3 regions of the Kiloniella sp. genome follow, and region 2 is predicted to be linked to each of the others. Evidence: riboswitches for the same ligand, from Rfam matches in the RefSeq annotation. Region 2 holds a riboswitch; each other region holds the start of a gene.
The links. Region 2 has a riboswitch for cobalamin ahead of ACN0QW_RS02095 (hypothetical protein). Riboswitches for the same ligand answer to the same signal wherever they lie in the genome.
Positions count from the first base shown of each region.

Region 1: linked by a shared signal. The riboswitch ahead of ACN0QW_RS00615 (DUF4198 domain-containing protein) and the one ahead of ACN0QW_RS02095 (hypothetical protein) in region 2 are both predicted to bind cobalamin.
Region 3: linked by a shared signal. The riboswitch ahead of bluB (5,6-dimethylbenzimidazole synthase) and the one ahead of ACN0QW_RS02095 (hypothetical protein) in region 2 are both predicted to bind cobalamin.

Region 1 covers NZ_JBLXHT010000001.1:126,155-131,929, forward strand. Annotated here, with positions in the region: gene ACN0QW_RS00590 (DMT family transporter) at 1-185, opposite strand, end outside; gene ACN0QW_RS00595 (LysR family transcriptional regulator) at 297-1,202, shown strand; gene ACN0QW_RS00600 (hypothetical protein) at 1,353-1,925, shown strand; gene ACN0QW_RS00605 (MipA/OmpV family protein) at 2,012-2,914, shown strand; gene ACN0QW_RS00610 (CBS domain-containing protein) at 3,069-3,593, shown strand; gene ACN0QW_RS00615 (DUF4198 domain-containing protein) at 3,738-4,562, opposite strand; cobalamin riboswitch at 4,709-4,946, opposite strand; gene ACN0QW_RS00620 (TetR/AcrR family transcriptional regulator) at 5,024-5,614, opposite strand.
Region 2 covers NZ_JBLXHT010000001.1:434,199-439,973, forward strand. Annotated here, with positions in the region: gene ACN0QW_RS02080 (response regulator transcription factor) at 1-102, shown strand, start outside; gene ACN0QW_RS02085 (sensor histidine kinase) at 122-1,699, shown strand; gene ACN0QW_RS02090 (MATE family efflux transporter) at 1,732-3,084, opposite strand; gene ACN0QW_RS02095 (hypothetical protein) at 3,238-3,582, opposite strand; cobalamin riboswitch at 3,618-3,818, opposite strand; gene ACN0QW_RS02100 (transglycosylase SLT domain-containing protein) at 3,893-4,789, opposite strand; gene ACN0QW_RS02105 (hypothetical protein) at 4,868-5,041, opposite strand; gene ACN0QW_RS02110 (N-formylglutamate amidohydrolase) at 5,428-5,775, opposite strand, start outside.
Region 3 covers NZ_JBLXHT010000013.1:62,692-68,466, forward strand. Annotated here, with positions in the region: gene ACN0QW_RS17365 (GcvT family protein) at 1-226, shown strand, start outside; gene bluB (5,6-dimethylbenzimidazole synthase) at 405-1,223, opposite strand; cobalamin riboswitch at 1,269-1,451, opposite strand; gene ACN0QW_RS17375 (LysR family transcriptional regulator) at 1,680-2,612, opposite strand; gene ACN0QW_RS17380 (aldehyde dehydrogenase family protein) at 2,775-4,223, shown strand; gene ACN0QW_RS17385 (membrane dipeptidase) at 4,263-5,258, shown strand; gene ACN0QW_RS17390 (BCCT family transporter) at 5,371-5,775, shown strand, end outside.

The DNA.
Region 1 (5,775 bases), 310 kb from region 2:
CGCCATACGGTAGGGAGCAGAAAAATCAGCCCACCTGTATAGCGGATAAAAACAATCTGGAACCAAGGTAGATCTGTGCCTGAACCTTTGGGTAACGTAAACATGGCCGAGAAAAGAAAGGCGGCAAACAGTACGGCGAACATTGCCTGAAAGTTTGTTTTATTATGCTCTGTGTACGTAAACATTTTCTGCCTGTAGATCGTTAGTTGGCCGTATTTCTATAAATAGATCTATTCATTAATGTATGGTATGAAAAAAAATGTAACTTTGATATGCGTAAATGAATAGGGGCGTGAATGTTTAAGTCGCCATATGATTGGGATGATATCAGAGTTTTTCTTTCAGTCTATGAAAGGAGATCTTTTTCTGCAGCAGCACGAGAGTTAGGCATGAGCCAACCAACCGTCGGGCGCAGAATAAAATCTTTGGAAAATGGACTGAAGAATCGCCTCTTCGAGCGATTGTCCGAAGGACTATCCCCAACGGAAGCCGGTGTGATGCTGGCTTCAAAGGCCTTTCCCATGGCTGAAGCGGCTGAAACGTTGGATCGTCAAAGCACACTTTTGGCAGCAGATTCAGTTGGGACGGTCAGAGTCTCGATGAATGAACAGATAGGAATGTTACTGGCCAAATATGTTCATCGGATAAGGAAAGCCTTGCCTAGAATTGAGCTTGAATTGATCACAACGCATGTAGAGGCAAGTCTGTCGCGACGAGAAGCCGATTTGGTAATTCGTTTTTGTAAGCCCAAACAGGGAAATCTTTTCACACAAAAATTAAGCGATATGCCTTTTGCTGTTTTTACATCAAAGAACAGTGACATCACACCCTTATCGCAAGGGAATGATCTAGAGGATTGGCTTGGACAGAAAAATTTACCTTGGATCGGATGGGATGAAGAACACAGGTATCAACCGGATGCGACATGGATGCGATCAACGCTTCAAACGGTTGTGCCTACTATTCGAATTAGTAATGCGATGATGATGCAAACGGTTCTGCGAGAGAATTTGGGCGTTGGATTATTGCCTTCTGCCGCGGGAGACCATGATCCTCAACTAAAAAGATTAACACCGGATATTCCAGGGTTGATTTCGAACCTTCATTTAATCGTACACGGTGATTTACGTTTTGTGCCTGCTATCAGATCTGTGATGAACGAGCTATTGATAATTTTCAGGATGATGCAGACGTCACATTAACTGTCGTACACATTTTGATGAAATTCATAAATGGGTCATTTATTTTTCATGTGATTGATATTTCCCTGCCCTATCAATTGTTTGTCTATCAACGTTTGATAATAAATTTTGGTGGACCGAACACGTAGTTGATCAGAAGGGCTATTAATAATGGTGCAAAAACCAGTTCATGTTCTTTTTTTAAGCACAGAGAATTCAGCGAGAAGTCTGATCGGGGAAACGCTTTTGCGGGACTTTGGGGGCGGCCGTGTTCGGTCTTTTAGTGCGGGAATGGAACCGGATGGTCAAATGATACCAATGGTCGAGCAGTTTCTCAAAGCCAAGGGATATGACACAGCTGGGCTTTTTTCAAAAACTCACAAGTTATTTATGGAAGATGGGGCCCCGGATATTGACCTTGTCATCAGTATTAGCGCGCCTGATGAAAATCAGCCTGTTTTGGGGCCTTTGGGTGCTTTGCGAGTCCATTGGCAAATGCCGAGTTTACGCAGGCTGAAAACATCTTCTAACCAAAAAATGTTTATCAAAGCTATTTATAAGCAATTGGAAGATTCAATATGCCAAGCGTTGCAACAATCTTGGGATGGCTTGTCAGTACGCGATGTTCAACGTCTTTTTGAAAGGGTTGGGCCTGTGCCGCTGAAGGGTGTAAAGCCCGATGAAATGATTTTGCCTGAATACTACTTCAATGACATTTTCGGCACCGAGTTGGCGTTAGCCTAAAACAACTTTTAAATTTCAGCGGTCAGGCCTCTGTCAGAAAGCTCTCTTATAAGCACGGTATATTTTCGCTGTTTAATGAGGGACTCATGTTTAAGTGCCGTTCTGTATTTTCTTATATATCTTTATCTGTTTTAGAAGGTGAAGATGGTAAGCTGATTGATATTCGCCCAAGCAAACTGATTAAGTTTGTGTCGTTCTCGTCATTTATTTTTTTCAATCTTGCACCATTGGCTGTGGCTGATGATCAAGTCGTGGCAGGCAGTGGTAAGTCTAGTGACTTTGTTGATGCCGCGCTAAGTGACTGGGATTTTTCTATTGGTGCAGGGGCCGGGTTTGGGCCTGACTATGAAGGCTCTGATGAATATGGTGTGGGGGCGATGCCTATACTCGAAGCCTCTTGGTTAGATGATACGCTCTTTATTTCGCTTGATCGCGGTATTGGGGCGACATTCCTGCGGTCAGAACATTTTTCAGGGGGCGTTTCCCTGAACTATGACTGGGGGAGAGATGAGGGCGATAATTCGGCCCTGAAGGGACTAGGTGATGTTGATGCCGGCCTCGCAGGGACTGCTTTTGCTGAACTTGATTTGGGAATGTACGCATTGGGTTTAGACGTAACCCAGGATCTAAGCGGAGAAGACAAAGGTCTTCTTGCCAGCCTGAATGCTGAATATCGACATAGTTTTCTTGATGAACGTCTTTGGATTTCAGCGGGCCCATCTGTTAGTTGGGCATCAGAAGATTATATGCAGTCTTATTTTGGCGTGAATAGCAAGCAAGCTTCCAGAAGCAAGTATAACCAACATGATGCTGATGCAGGTTTAAAGGATGTCGGATTTAACTTGGGAGCAACGTATAGCTTTGATGAAAATTGGGCAATGAACGGGGCGTTAGGTTATGCGCGTTTGTTGGGAGATGCTGCTGATAGTCCTTTTGTCGAAAGTAAAAACCAGTTCTTTGGTGGTCTTGCGGTTACGTATAGTTTTTAACACTCGTTAAGCGTGCTGGCAGGCTTTTCTAATCCGCCAACTGTCCCGGGAGTCTATATGACTAGGTCTTCCGGGAACTTTTTTGAAACAAAAGTTATGTCCTAAAATTCTTGTGCTATACTCAAAATACAGCAGAACACGAGGAGGATTATAAATGCTATTTTCCGGTGATTTCAGCGCCGCAATCTATCAAAGTGACAGCGGTTCTGGTTCTGGCCAGGCGGGAGGATCTTCTGGGGGTGCTTCCGGTGGTGCGGTTAAAGACATTCTTGCGGATAAAGGCGGGGACATTCACACGATTACGACGAAGCATACTGTTCAAGAAGTCATTGATATGCTCAATTCTTTTAAAATCGGGGCTTTGGTTGTTGCTGATGATGACAATCGTCCTGTCGGTATTGTGTCTGAACGCGATGTTGTGGTCGGGATCGGGCAAAAAGGGAAAGGCCTTTTTACCGATAAAATTGATACGATTATGACGGCTAATCCTATTTGTTGTGCGCCAGATGCAAGAGTACATGATGTCATGCAAAAAATGACTGATGGTCGCTTCCGTCATATGCCGGTTGTTTCAGAAGGCAAGTTGTGTGGAATGATCTCAATCGGCGATGTGGTGCGTAAACGTCTTTTGGAATTAGAGTATGAAAATAAACAGATGATGGCCTATATGTCAGGCTAAGCCTGTACTGTATTCAACAGGTGACAGGATAATCTTTTGTGAATAAGCGGCGGGCTCTGAAATTGAGCCCACCGCTTTGTTGTTTTATAACCTGTTTTATATTGAGGTTATTTCTTCTGGCAATAATTCCGGATCTTGGAAATTCTATTGCGGCATGTCTTGGGTATGTACCCAAATCAAGCCGCCTTCTTCTACCAGTGCCTCTGTACCGTCAGGTGCCAGTAATGTTTTTCCGTTATCCAGAAGAGCAGCAAATCCCCACCACCCGGCTTTTGGCATTGCATAGTGGAAAACACCATTTTTGTCGGTCTGTACAACTTGGGTGATAAAAGGCGTCGCTGGGATAGCGACCTGCCCTTCTCCTCGATATTCAATCTCGATCGTCGCATGTGGTTCAGGCTGCCCATTGTTGAGCACTTGCCCTGTAAACAAATTATTTGTCCATAGGCCATAAGGCCTGCTCAATGGAATAATTTCGACGGGCAATCCAATGGGATCTTTCCAGCCGTTTTCCAAGCCATAGGCGTTTACCACTACTTTTGTGTAGTGGATAATCATGGCTTGTTCTTCTGGTTCCCAATAGGGTTTGGGGACGAGGTAGAAACTATAGTCCCCGGCACGTTTTATTTTGTGGTTTGCAACATAGGATGTTGCATTTGCAGGGTTAAGTTTTCCCTCGATCGTTGTGGATTGAAGGGCTGCTGTTAAATCGTACTTTTCCCCCGCGACTTGCACGCCAAATAAATTTGGCTGTTCCATTTCCATAAGTGGCGCCCCTTCCATCGGATGGGTGAACCGGATATCGAATGAAAAGTCACTCTCAGCACTTTTAGTTATTAGTGAAGATGAAGGGATAAGCTCTATGAAATGTGCTTTAGCCTGTTGAGAAGAAAATATTGTTAAGAAAATAGTTAAGAGGAGAGCCCACGATGATTTTGAGTTTTTTTTGTGTTTCATTCGTAAAAACATGATACGCGCCTTGTCTAAAAAAAGTTATGACAATGGCAGTGCGAGTTTAGACATTGATCTCAAGATCAGCTTAGAACCGCGCCTTGCCAGTATCGACAGGCACGCCACTCGACGGAAAACCGCCCTAATGAACACCCCGTTCATCAGACAGGTGACGTTAAATCGGCAGGTCTCCTGGCTTACAACGTAAGAGCATTGTCCCTTCCCGATACGTTCCAGAAGTTAAAAATTCTGGAAAGTACCAGTGGTAATAACAAGCTTTAAGTCGTTTACAGTTGCGGGGGCAGCCACGGTTCAAGATTCCCTGATGGGTAGATCCTTCCGTGTTCCCTATTATTTCCGGATCAAATTTTCACCCGAAAAACCGATTCCGGGGCAGTGTGTCTTTTTCAAGAGGATAGATCAATTTAATTGTACATAGTGATTACAAATGAAATTCTTCTACCTTGAATTATTTAAGCTTAAATTTTTCCGCCAGTCATTTTACTGTCCGAAAGAAGTGCTCTTGTTTGAATAGAAGCGAGATCACGTGCCCAGCTATCTGGTGCGTCTGGAAACAGGCTGTAGAATCCGATGTATCCTGTGTAATCAATCACGGCGTAATTACGCGCGGTCTCCAAGGATAGGTTAGAGGATTTTTGATACATTTCTGTTAATAAATTGATTCGAATTTCATCAACCTTTGAGACAACTTCTTTGACCTGATTATCTGCCTGTGCCCATGCGCGAATTGCAAGATCAACAGCGAGGTCTTTTTCAAACGCGAGGTTAAAAAGCATTTCATATTGGGCTTCGGGATCTTCTACATCTCTTATTTCGTCAAATATATCTTGTGTATAGTCCTTTTCCCAAAAAGCGAGTAGCTCCTGTTTGAAGGTTGCGAAGCTTTTGAAGTGATGGTAAAAACTGCCTTTGGTTAATTGAAGCTTCAGACATAATCGTGGAATGTTGAGCGCCTGAAAGCCTTCTTCGGATAAGATCTCCATGGCGGGATTAAGCCAGTTCTGACCACTGGGTGTCGTTTTTGATATGCTATTTGAAGAGGGCATCATGTGTACTCGTATCGAATTCATTCAAAGACATACTGATAAGTATGCCGTTTGTTGTGAAATGCCAAGTAGATTACTTCAGTAAAATAATGGATAAAAAATCAGGTAGATTTATTTGAATACGCGATGAATTATTAAGACGCACCTGTCCTTTTGACATCTAG
Region 2 (5,775 bases):
CGTAAAAAATTCCGGGAAATAGATGATAGCTTTGAGCATATTGAAAACTATCCCGGTTTTGGTTATCGCTGGCGGAATGATGGTCCGTCAGGTACGGCTTAACTGGTTCGAAGGTTAAATCGTGAAGCACCAAGGCGTGATTATAAACGAAAGCGAACAGAAAGTGCGGCGGTCTGGGGTGAGCCGGGCTGCACATTCCCTGTTTGCGAAATTCGTTATCATGCTTCTGGTGTTTCTTGCTGTTCCGGCCTTATTGTATCAAGAGTTTCGGCAGGCAGATCTTGACCGACAAAATATCGTTCTGACCGCAGTGCGTGAACAAGGGCGGCTTATGGCCGAGAGCTTACGGCCTATGCTGGAAAGCGCCAACCCTTCGATTCTGTTGGATTTACCTGAAGAAATCGAACGTATAGCAACCAAGGGAAATGGCATAAAAGTTTTGTTCCGTCCTGCTGGGGAAGAGGGCGTGCAAGGGGTCTTTTTTGTTGCTTCGGAACCACGCCTCTCGGCAGATGAATTGCGTAAAGAGCGTGAAACGCTGGTTGCTCAGGGTGTCTTTGATAATTTGACGGCCAGCTGTTTGATTGAACGGCCAATGGCGATAAGGCACCTACGGCCCAGTGGTATCGAAGAACTATTGACCTCTATGACAGCGATTAGGACCGATGCCGGATGTTGGGCGGTTATCGCGACGCAATCGGCAGAGGTTTTTCTGGGCTCTTCCATTGGACAACCTTATTGGAAGACACTGGAAGTTCAGATTGCAGCCGCAATTTATTTAGGTATGGCGCTTATTCTTACCATTCTTGTTTTTACCGTTTGGCGTGATTTGATGCGCTTTAGAGATCTTGCTCGTGGAATCCGCGAAGGTAGTGTCGATAAAAGCAGCTTTATGATGAGCAACAAGGTACCTGAACTGGAACCTGTTGCACATGAATTCGATCGGATGACCCATACTTTGCGCGAGTCATCTGATTCTATCCGACGTGCGGCCGAAGACAATGCACATGCTTTTAAGACACCATTGGCGATTATCAGACAAGCGCTTGAGCCCTTGAACAAGACGGTAGAAATAGAAAACAAAAGAGGACGCCGTGCCCTGCAGGTTGTTGAAGAAGCTCTGGATCGCCTGGAAAACCTGGTTTCCACTGCGCGACACCTTGAACATACGTCTGCTGAACTTCTGAATCCGCCCAGAGAAAACATTGATCTTTCCGCACTTCTTCTACGGATGCTTGAGGCTTATAATGTGAGCTTCTCTCAGCAAGGGGTTATCCTGCAAAGCTCAATAGATCATGAAATTTCGGTGCTTGCCGGCGAAGATATGCTGGAAACCATCCTTGAGAATATTATCGATAATGCACTTGAGGTTTCCCCTCGCGGTACGACGGTCACAGTTGATTTGATTAACGGCAAGAAAACGGCTGAACTGGCTGTGCGTGACCGTGGGCCGGGCGTACCTGAAAGTGAGATTGAGCGTATTTTTGAGAGATATGTTTCTTATCGACCGAAAAAAACAGGTCATGATTCTAACAGTGATACAGAGCAGATTAAGGGAGGAAGTTCCTCTCATCACATGGGGATCGGTCTTTGGATCGTCCGTAGAAACGTTGAAGCGATTGGCGGTTATGTTCGGGCTGAAAATCGCCAAGATGGCGGTCTCTCTATTATTGTTTCTCTTCCGCAAAGCGGTGAATAAATAAAGCACCTTCCGAACAAATGTTGCGGCTACTAAGTCGCTTGCTCTATGGATTTTGCCTCACCAGACGTTGCCCCAATGGAATTTGCAAGGGCTGGGTAATATCTGAATAAGGTTAACCCGCGCGTTGCCATATACAGCATCATCGACAACCATAATCCGTGATTTCCCCACATAGGTACTAGAAACCATGCACTGATCAGAAAGATGAGCAGTGATTGTATCATGGCATTCCGTAAAGCAACCGTTCGTGTTGTTCCGATAAATATGCCGTCAAACTGAAATCCTGCCACGCTTATCAGTGGCATAAGTATGGGCCAGTAAATGAACTCTGTGGCGGTTGATCTGACGCTTGATATGTCGGTGAATAAACCGACAATTAACGGCCCAAACAGATAAAAGGTGATAACGAATAGAATGGATGTCAGGAAAGCCATGGCGCTGCTGGCCTTAACTGCGTTTCTGAATTCAATGTTATCGTTTCGCCCTTTTGCGTGCCCGGTTGTGATTTCAGCGGCATGGGCGAAGCCATCTAAGCCATATGCTGAAAAATAGAGGAACTGCATTAACACGGCATTGGCCGCGAGGATCTCATCCCCCATGCCTGCGCCTAATTTTGTGAAATATGCAAACGCAAATATAAGACATAGCGTACGAATAAAGATATCCCGGTTTACGGTGAACAAGGCAAAAATATGAGAACGAAGCCAAACATTCTGCCAGTCAATTTTGTAGGTGAAGAAATTGGACTTCTGTAGAATGATCCACAAACCTACAGTGAAGCCGACACCTTCTGCGATCACTGTTGCTAGCGCGACACCCTCTACCCCCCAGTCAAGTTGTACGACAAAAAACAAATCCAACAGAATGTTCACAGAATTTATTATGACTTGAAGGATAAATGTTAATTTTGGCTCCCCCTTACCAATAAGCCAGCCAATAATGACGTAGTTAGACAGGGCAATAGGCGCACTCCATATCCGTATGGTGCTGTACTGAAAGGCTAGGTTCTGAACCTCTTCACTGCCATCGATCAACGTGATGCACAATTGTAACAGAGGTGTTTGCAAGGCGATGAGGAGGAGCCCAAATAATAACGCAAGGAGTATGGGGCGCAGAAAGGACGCCTGCTGCTCCGGGAAGTTTTGAGCCCCAAAGGCCTGAGATGTAAAACCGACCGTCCCCATTTTCAAAAAGCCAAATCCCCAAAAGAGAAAGCTGAAAATTGTTCCCCCTACGGCCACGCCGCCGATATAAGCAGGGTCTGGTAAATGACCCATAACAGCGGTGTCGACAGCACCCAGTAGGGGGACTGTCAAATTTGATAGAATTAGCGGAACCGCTAAGGCCAGAATGTGTGTGTAATGGGAAGGCAGCTTGGTCAAGAGTTCAGTACTTTGATGTGGAGAGAACGGGATAAAGGAATTGACTTATATCCCATGCTCTATCGTTATCGTACTTTTATTTTAGGCCAAGACAAATTAGTGCATTCAAATATGAGTATTTGAATGGCGGGTTCCCAGACAAATTTTAGACAATCAGGAATGTAATCTGCGCCGGTATTTTGATCCCCGGCGTGTGGTTGCTGCCAGCCGTGATCTTGGAAACTCAGCTGTTTGCTTCAGAAACATAATAGTTTTTGCAGAGCTGTTGTTTGTCTGATCAACAATGTCTTCATAGTGTGACAATAACTGGATGGCTGCTAAAGCAGGGTCGATCTCATTTGGGAGACTCAAAACCCAAGCGAGAATAATGTCTTCGGGTGGCGTGCTGGTTTCTTCATCCATCATAAGCATCTGATGAATGATAGATTTAGGATCATTTGTGGAATTAGAAGGAACTGTCGCAGAAGCGAAAGATAGTGTAGAGGCGTGACTCGTCATTGCATTTTCTCCTCCGGTGCACCCCGCCCGGGTTAATGGTTGATAAATGCGATGGCAGGTCTCCTGGCTCGTGGATCAACGATATCTATCCGTCCTTCCCAGCCTTATCTAGGCCAGTGGGTCATAAGATAATATCTCATCACTTACAGTTGCGGGGGCAGCTTTGGAGTCAGTCTTACAGACTTCACCAAATTCCCTTTTCATCCCATAGGGGGAACCTCGCGATTTAAAGTAAAGCTACTTTACTGGAATGGGGTATGTCAATTGATTGAATTTGGTGTTCCTGTCGCCATTAAGTTTGGCAGGATTTCTATGAATTGGTTTCAAATTTTTTAAAAAGAATCCTCGTGGCTATTGAGCGCCCGATTATTTTTGTTGTAACGGGTTTTTGCGAAGCACTTTCCACATTTTCTGTTAGGGCAAGCTTTTCTGATGAGGGTGCTGCCGAGGTTGTTTTTTTACGCGAACTCGTTTTGGGAAGGTTACCGCCGAGTGTCGGCGTCGATCCTGTTGGCTTCAAATGGGACACTTCAACGCCGCCAGGATTTCTAGCGTGATTTTTTTCGGATTGAGTATTTTTCTTTTGTTGTCGAGCAATCTTTTCTTGAGCTCGTTTTTCAAGAGATGCGAGGCGAAGTTCTTTATTTATACGGTGTTTTTCGTCGCGCCAGGCGGTTAATACCTTGCGGCGATAAGGTGTGCTGTATTTCTGGTTGTAAGAATGATACCTGCCAACAGCTGATGTCCATGACGGGGATTTTCCGCGCAGTTCAACAAGAAACTTGGCCGCGTAGGCAATGTTTGTGGGGGGATCGAAAGCGGCCTCCAATGATTTGAAAGCTTTGGCATGGTGGTACAAATTAACCTGCATGCAGCCGACGTCGATATTCTTGACTCCTTTAGCCTTGAGTTTTTTTACCTCAGCAATCGCGGCTTGTTTGGTCGGAAGATATCGTCCTTTCCCTTCAGCCATAACAGTCCAGGGCCATGCCACTCGGCTACCTTTTTCTTTGTCCCATTTGCCCGATTCAACCAAAGAAATAGCACGTAACAAATGCAGGGGAATTCTTTTTTTGATCTCTGTTTCTGTAATGATATCGGCACAAATATCGCTATTGTTTTTCGCACTCAAGGATTGAGCAAAAGCGTTGGTTGATAGAAGGATACCAACAGCCAAGGCTAGATAGTATAGCGGATTACTTGGCATGATCTTTTGCTCCTTTCCTTGTTTTATTCAATTTGTCTGGTGATCGTTTGCTTTATGCAATTTTCGCCAGGTTCGTTTTTAGTCAGTTTGAATGGGCAGCATTCTCGGTAGAATCTCCCAACGTTCATTTGGAAATTTACGTGTTATGCGATTGATAAATTTACCGACATTCTCTTCTTTCAGGGCCAAAATTTTAACGGGCTCTTGGTTCTTGCGAATTAGAAAGTCCTGACGTCTCTCATGATCGGACATTTTCTCCTCCAGTTTTTATTCCTCTTGGAATTATAATAAGCAATTCTGAGGCCAGTTATGTTTTGACAGGTTGGACCTGACCCAAGTTCATCGCTTGGAAGTGGGGAAACTACTATTTTTCAGGATGAGATAAACTCTGTTATCGGAATTGTATGATATATAACAGTATCTTGGATGGTTCATGGTTGTTCTTGGCCGTGGGGCAAAGTCTTTATTTTTTTAGTGGAGGTCCAGTTCATAAATATATGCTTAACCATACTAACTTACAGAGCGGCAATATTTACCTGAACATTTTTACCTTTGCAGGTATGGCCTTAAGCTACTTTAGAGCTACTGTTATTTGAAAGGTTTCCCGCTTTCAGCGTTGGGATGAAAAATAACAAGTTCTAATAATCAAGTTCGTTCTGTTTGATCGAGCCGACAGCAATAATAAGATCGTCCATTAATGAGGCGATATCATCAAATTCTTGCCTGCGTTCAATCTTCTCTTCGTCCATGTATAGGGTACGGGATATCTCTATCTGAAGACAGTTAATACCCAGAGCAGGTTCGCCATAATGCTGGGTGATGAACCCACCGGGGTAGGGATTGTTATTAAGAACGCGGTATGAATTCTGTTCCAGAATATCCTCAACGGTTTTTGTGATAATTCTTGATCCGGCTTTGCCGAAGCGATCGCCCAGAACAAAATGAACGGATGATGGGCGTGAACTGATTGCATTGGCCTGTGTTGT
Region 3 (5,775 bases), on a different contig from region 2:
TGTATGGGGGGATGAACCCATTTGGCATGATGGCAAGGTAGTTGGCTTTGTAACATCGGGGGGCTATGCCCACTATAGCAAGAAATCAGTAGCCTATGGATTTTTACCAACCGAGATTGCCAAAGATGGTCTCGAGGTGGAAGTCGAAGTTCTTGGGATGATGCTCAAAGCCAGAATGTATACTGAAACGCTTTTTGATCCCAAAGCTGAACGGATGATGGGATAAAACAATTGAATGCTAAGGAAGAGTGTTTTGGTGGTGTCGTGTCAGGTAAGAAAATTGTGTGCTTTCAGAGATTTTATATCTGAAAGTCCGGATCTATAGCCCGCCCGGACCAATGTTATTTGATCCGGGTTTTTGGGTTTGAATTATCTGATCTGGGAATTTAACCTAAAGCTAAAACCTATTTCCGATAATACCCGTCCTCAATCGCTTTCTGATCCTGGTTCATGGCTTCAAGAAGATTGATGGCAAAGGAATCATCGGCGCCTTTATCGTACTCTTCAAAATTAACCACGTGTGCCATGGGCAAGCGTGGTAACCATCCTGCTGATTGTAGCTCTGGTTTGTCAAAGAATTCGGATACATAACCAATGCAGAGATAGGCAACGGGCGTGACTCGTTTGGGGAGTTTAAGGGCTTGTTTGAGCTTTTTCTGATCGAGAATGCTAACCCATCCTACCCCCACGCCTTCTGCTCGGGCGGCGAGCCACAGGTTTTGTACAGCACAAACGGTGCTATAGAGATCCATTGATTTAATATGGGTGCGGCCAATAACAACAGGACCCGTGCGATCCTTGTCACAAGTAATGCAGATGTTAAGCGGTGATTCCATAATCCCTTCGAGTTTCAGGGTTTTATAAGTTTTGCGCTTTTCTCCCTCGAACATATCTGCGGCTTCGTCGTGAGCCTTCTTGAACAGATTGTGGACACGCTGTTTGGTTTCGTCTTTCTGGATCAGAATAAAGTTCCATGGCTGCATAAAGCCGACAGAGGGTGCATAGTGGGCGGCGGTTAAAATCCGGCTCAGGACATCCTCGGGAATGGGCTTTGAGGTAAACTGTCCACGCACATCACGGCGGGAAAAGATGGTTTGGTAGAGTGCTTCACGTTCTGCTTTGCTAAAGCTGTGATCGGTATGGTTGGAATAGATAATATTGGGATCATTAACAGTATTGGTCTGAGTTATTGCATTGAGTACTTTTGGGTCACGCGTTTCCATGTCAGTCCCCTTGATGGAAAGTCAAAAGCCGTGTTTGTCCACACACGATTAAAAAACTCTCCAGGCCGGTCTTCTGACTTAGGTTCTCATCAATCCTGCCCCTTCCCGGATAAAAACACCAGTGGATAACTTGCAGGATAAATCCCCCTTACAGCGTTGGGCACGTGACGGAATTCCACCGTCTTCCCGATTATCCCCGTCCGGTTCGCCAGTGACACAGCGATCTTTTTAGGGCTCCTGAAGATATGATTGATACCGGATTGTCGGTCCCAGCCAGCTTATTGGTATCTCAGATAAATCGAGCCCGTCCTTGAGTTTGATCAAGAGAGCATTTGTTCCAAAGAGTAAATTCTTTAAGCCCTTTAATAGACTTCTTTAAGCATAGGTTTCGTTTCTAATTTTTTTTAGGGGCTGTACCAGATAACTAGCCATTTTTTTAATGATATATTATCCCTCTTATGTAGGTCGTTCTAGTTTTGTAAAGTTACCCCCCATGTTGTGTTCGATATCAGCGATCCGGGTGTGTATCTTTTCTATCAGAGAAAGAGCGGTAGGCGATAAAAGGGTGCCATTACGTTGAAAAAGGCCAACTGTTCGCCGTAGTTTTTTATCGGTGAAAGGAATAAAATTTAGGGAAGTGTCTGTATCAGGAACCAGTAGTCTGGGCAATACGGTCACCCCTGCGCCAGCTTTCACCAAGGCGAGAACGGATGTTACGTTATGTACTGTGATGCGACTGTTCTCTTGATTTTCCAATATTTCGGGCAGCGTAATTGTTTGCGTTATACTGTTCAGGAGTAGTTTTTTATTTTTTAAAAATGACCTCATTTTGGGGGAATTGATACTTTTGTTCGGGGCTGGCCCACTATCATCAGCACTACTTACAAGGCCAAGGCTGTCTTCGAATAATGGTGTGAACTCTATACCGGGAAGATTTTTGGCTAAACTTGCGATACCGAATTGAACGCGTCCGCTATGAACTGCGTTGATAACACTGCGTGAATCAGCATCCCTTATTTCTATTTCTACTTTAGGCCACTGTGCATGGAACGCTTTTATCACCTGTGGTAAAATATGCTCTGCAACGGATGGAACACAAGCGAGTGAGATATACCCGATTTCATTTTTTGCATAGGCTTTGATCGCGGAAAAAACTTCATCACATTGATCGGTTAAATTACGGGCCTGTTCCAATGCAAAAATTCCGGTTGGTGTTAAGCTGCCTTTACGCTCGCCAGAAAAAAGTTGCGTATCAAACTCTATTTCAAGTTGTTTAAGGGCCATGGAGACAGCCGATGGTGTTCTACCTAACTGTTTTGCTGCCTCCATCAAAGACCCATTTTCTGCAACAGAAACAAAGGTTTTGAGCATGGCAAGAGTGATCGCCATTGTGATTTTCCTTTATTCAATAAAATTGAAGTTTTCCTAAATTATTTGAATTTGACGAAAGTTGCAAATTTTGCGGAAATGTCTTCAATATTTTTAGCAAGGCCTCTTTCGATTGTATTGATCTGAAAAGCCCGCTGTGTTGATTGAAATGAGAAGGTAATCATGTCCAATTTTTCCAATTATATCGCTGGTGAATGGGTTGCCGCTGATGACTACATCAAAAACATAAACCCATCTGATCTATCGGACGTTATCGGTGAGTATGCGCAAGCAAGTAGTGTGCAGCTGGATACTGCACTGGATGCAGCCAGACAGGCACAAAAGGTTTGGGCCTCAACTGGGTTGGAAAAACGCTATAACGTGTTGATGTCAATCGGTGAAGAAATGAAAACCCGTGCTGCGGAGTTGGGTGAACTGCTTTCTCGTGAAGAAGGCAAACCACTTGCTGAAGGTAAGGGGGAGATTTTCCGCGCAGGGCAATTCTTTACTTATTACGCGGCTGAAGTGCTTCGTCAAATGGGTGATACTGCTGATTCTGTGCGTGACGGTATTGAAATTGATGTGCGTCGTGAACCCGTTGGTGTCGTGGCGATCATTTCCCCTTGGAACTTCCCAACAGCGACAGCAACATGGAAAATTGCCCCGGCATTGGCATACGGTAATGCGGTTGTTTGGAAGCCTGCGAACCTGACCCCGGCAAGTGCTTGGGCCTTGGCAGAGATCTTTTCTCGTCATGATCTACCAAAAGGACTTTTCAACCTGGTAATGGGTGGCGGTTCTTCCGTTGGTCAACGGCTTGTGGAAAGTACTGGTGTAGATGCTATTTCATTCACTGGTTCTGTTGATGTTGGTCGCGGTATTGCTGCGTCTGCGATGGCAAACATGACGAAAGTCCAGATGGAAATGGGATCTAAGAACCCATTGGTGGTTATGGATGATGCTGATCTTGATCTGGCGGTTTCTTGTGCTGTCGGCGGTGCCTTTGGCGGAACGGGGCAGAAATGTACGGCTTCGTCGCGTTTGATTGTTCATGAAAAAATTCATGATGCATTTGTTGAAAAAGCAAGCGCGGCGACAAAAGCTATGAAAGTCGGACATGCTTTGACCGATGGTGTTCAGCTTGGCCCGGTTGTTAGCGAAACACAGCTTAATTCCAATTTTGCCTACATGAAGTTGGCAAAGGAGGAAGGGTGTGAGTTGGTTTGTGGTGGTGATCGTCTGGATATGACAACGGAGGGATATTTCATGTCTCCGGCTTTGTTCATCAACGGTGATAATTCTATGAAGATTAACCGTGAAGAAATGTTTGCCCCAATTGCCTGTGTTATTAAAGTCGGATCTTATGATGAAGCTCTAAGTGTTTCTAATGATACTGGTTTTGGTTTGACGTCAGGTATTATTACGAACTCACTCGCCCGTGCAAATCACTATCGTCGCAACAGCCGTACAGGCTGTGTCATGATTAACTTACCAACTGCGGGAACTGATTATCACGTACCTTTCGGTGGTCGTGGCGATTCAAGTTATGGCCCCCGTGAGCAAGGTTCTTACGCAGCCGAGTTCTATACGCAAGTTAAAACATCCTACATCAGTTCTGGTTCACCAGAGTAATAGGCCCCTGAATAATAGGACTGAGTAGGAGATTTCGGCATGAGCGACAAAAAATCATATGTGATTGACTGTCTTCAATATTGTAATTGGTCAGAGAAGACTTTTGCCCAAATGCGCGAAGGTGGTGTTGATGCCGTTCATGCCACGATCTGTTATCACGAGATGTTTAGGGAAACTGTACTCAATGTTGAACAGTGGAACCGTTTTTTCGAGCAACATGATAGTTTGATTATTCACGGTCGCACGGCGGATGATATTCGCCGTGCCCATGAAAGTGATCGCACAGCAATTTTCTTTGGGTTTCAGAACTGCTCCCCGATTGAAGATGATATTGGACTTGTTGAAATTTGCCATACACTTGGCACCCGTTTCATGCAGTTGTCCTATAATAACCAATCCTTGTTGGCGACAGGATGTTACGAAGCCGAAGATCCAGGAATTACCCGGATGGGGAAGCAAGTGATTAAGGAAATGAACCGTGTTGGCATTGTGGTTGATATGTCTCATTCTGCGGAACGTTCGACACTTGAGGCCATTGAAATTTCAGAACGTCCGATTGCTATTACCCATGCCAACCCAAGCTTTTGGCATCCGGCTTTGCGTAACAAATCAGATACCGTTTTGAAAGCTTTGGCGCAATCTGGCGGTATGGTCGGGTTTTCGCTCTACCCTCATCATCTGAAAGGAAAGAGTGACTGCACGCTTGAAGAGTTTTGCACAATGATCGCTAAAACTGCTGAAATGATCGGTGTTGAAAGCATCGGTATCGGCAGTGATCTTTGTCAGGACCAGCCGGACTCTATTGTTGAATGGATGCGTGTTGGCCGCTGGACCAAGACAATCGATTACGGAGAGGGCTCAGCGTCCAACCCCGGTTTTCCTGAAATGCCTAACTGGTTCAGAGATAACAGAGATTTTTCCAACCTTGCGGCAGGGTTGCTGGATGTTGGTTTTTCACAAGAAGAAACAGCACAGATTATGGGAATGAACTGGTTTTCATTCTACGAAAACTCGTTTGGCCCTCAACAGCCTTAAGAGGCAACAGGTCTAATAATTGACCATTAGTACAGTGGGAAGAGGATAACCAATGGGGATAACATTGGAACCGTTCGCGCTGCTTGATTATGATACTTAGGGAGTAACTTAAATGGCGGATACGTCAACAACTGGAGACAGTGTTCTTAAAGGGGTGAATATCCCTCTTTTTGCTGTTACTGGCGGCTTTATTGCGGCGTTTTGCGGCTTGGCACTGATTGATATTGATTTGTTGAAAGAGTTAGTCAACGCAGGGTTTGGCTGGTCTGTTCAGATTTTTGGTGCTTATTGGCAAATATTGCTTTTACTAACGTTTGTTATTGGTCTTTTTATGGCCTTTAGTGGGCGTGGTTCTGTTGTTCTTGGAAAACTGGGTAAGCCAGAGTTTACCGTTTTTCAATGGGGGGCCATGATCATGTGTACCTTGCTAGCTGGCGGAGGTGTTTTTTGGGCCGCGGGTGAGCCAATGGCACATTTTCTTTCCCCTCCGCCTCTATTCGGTGTCGAAGCGAAAACT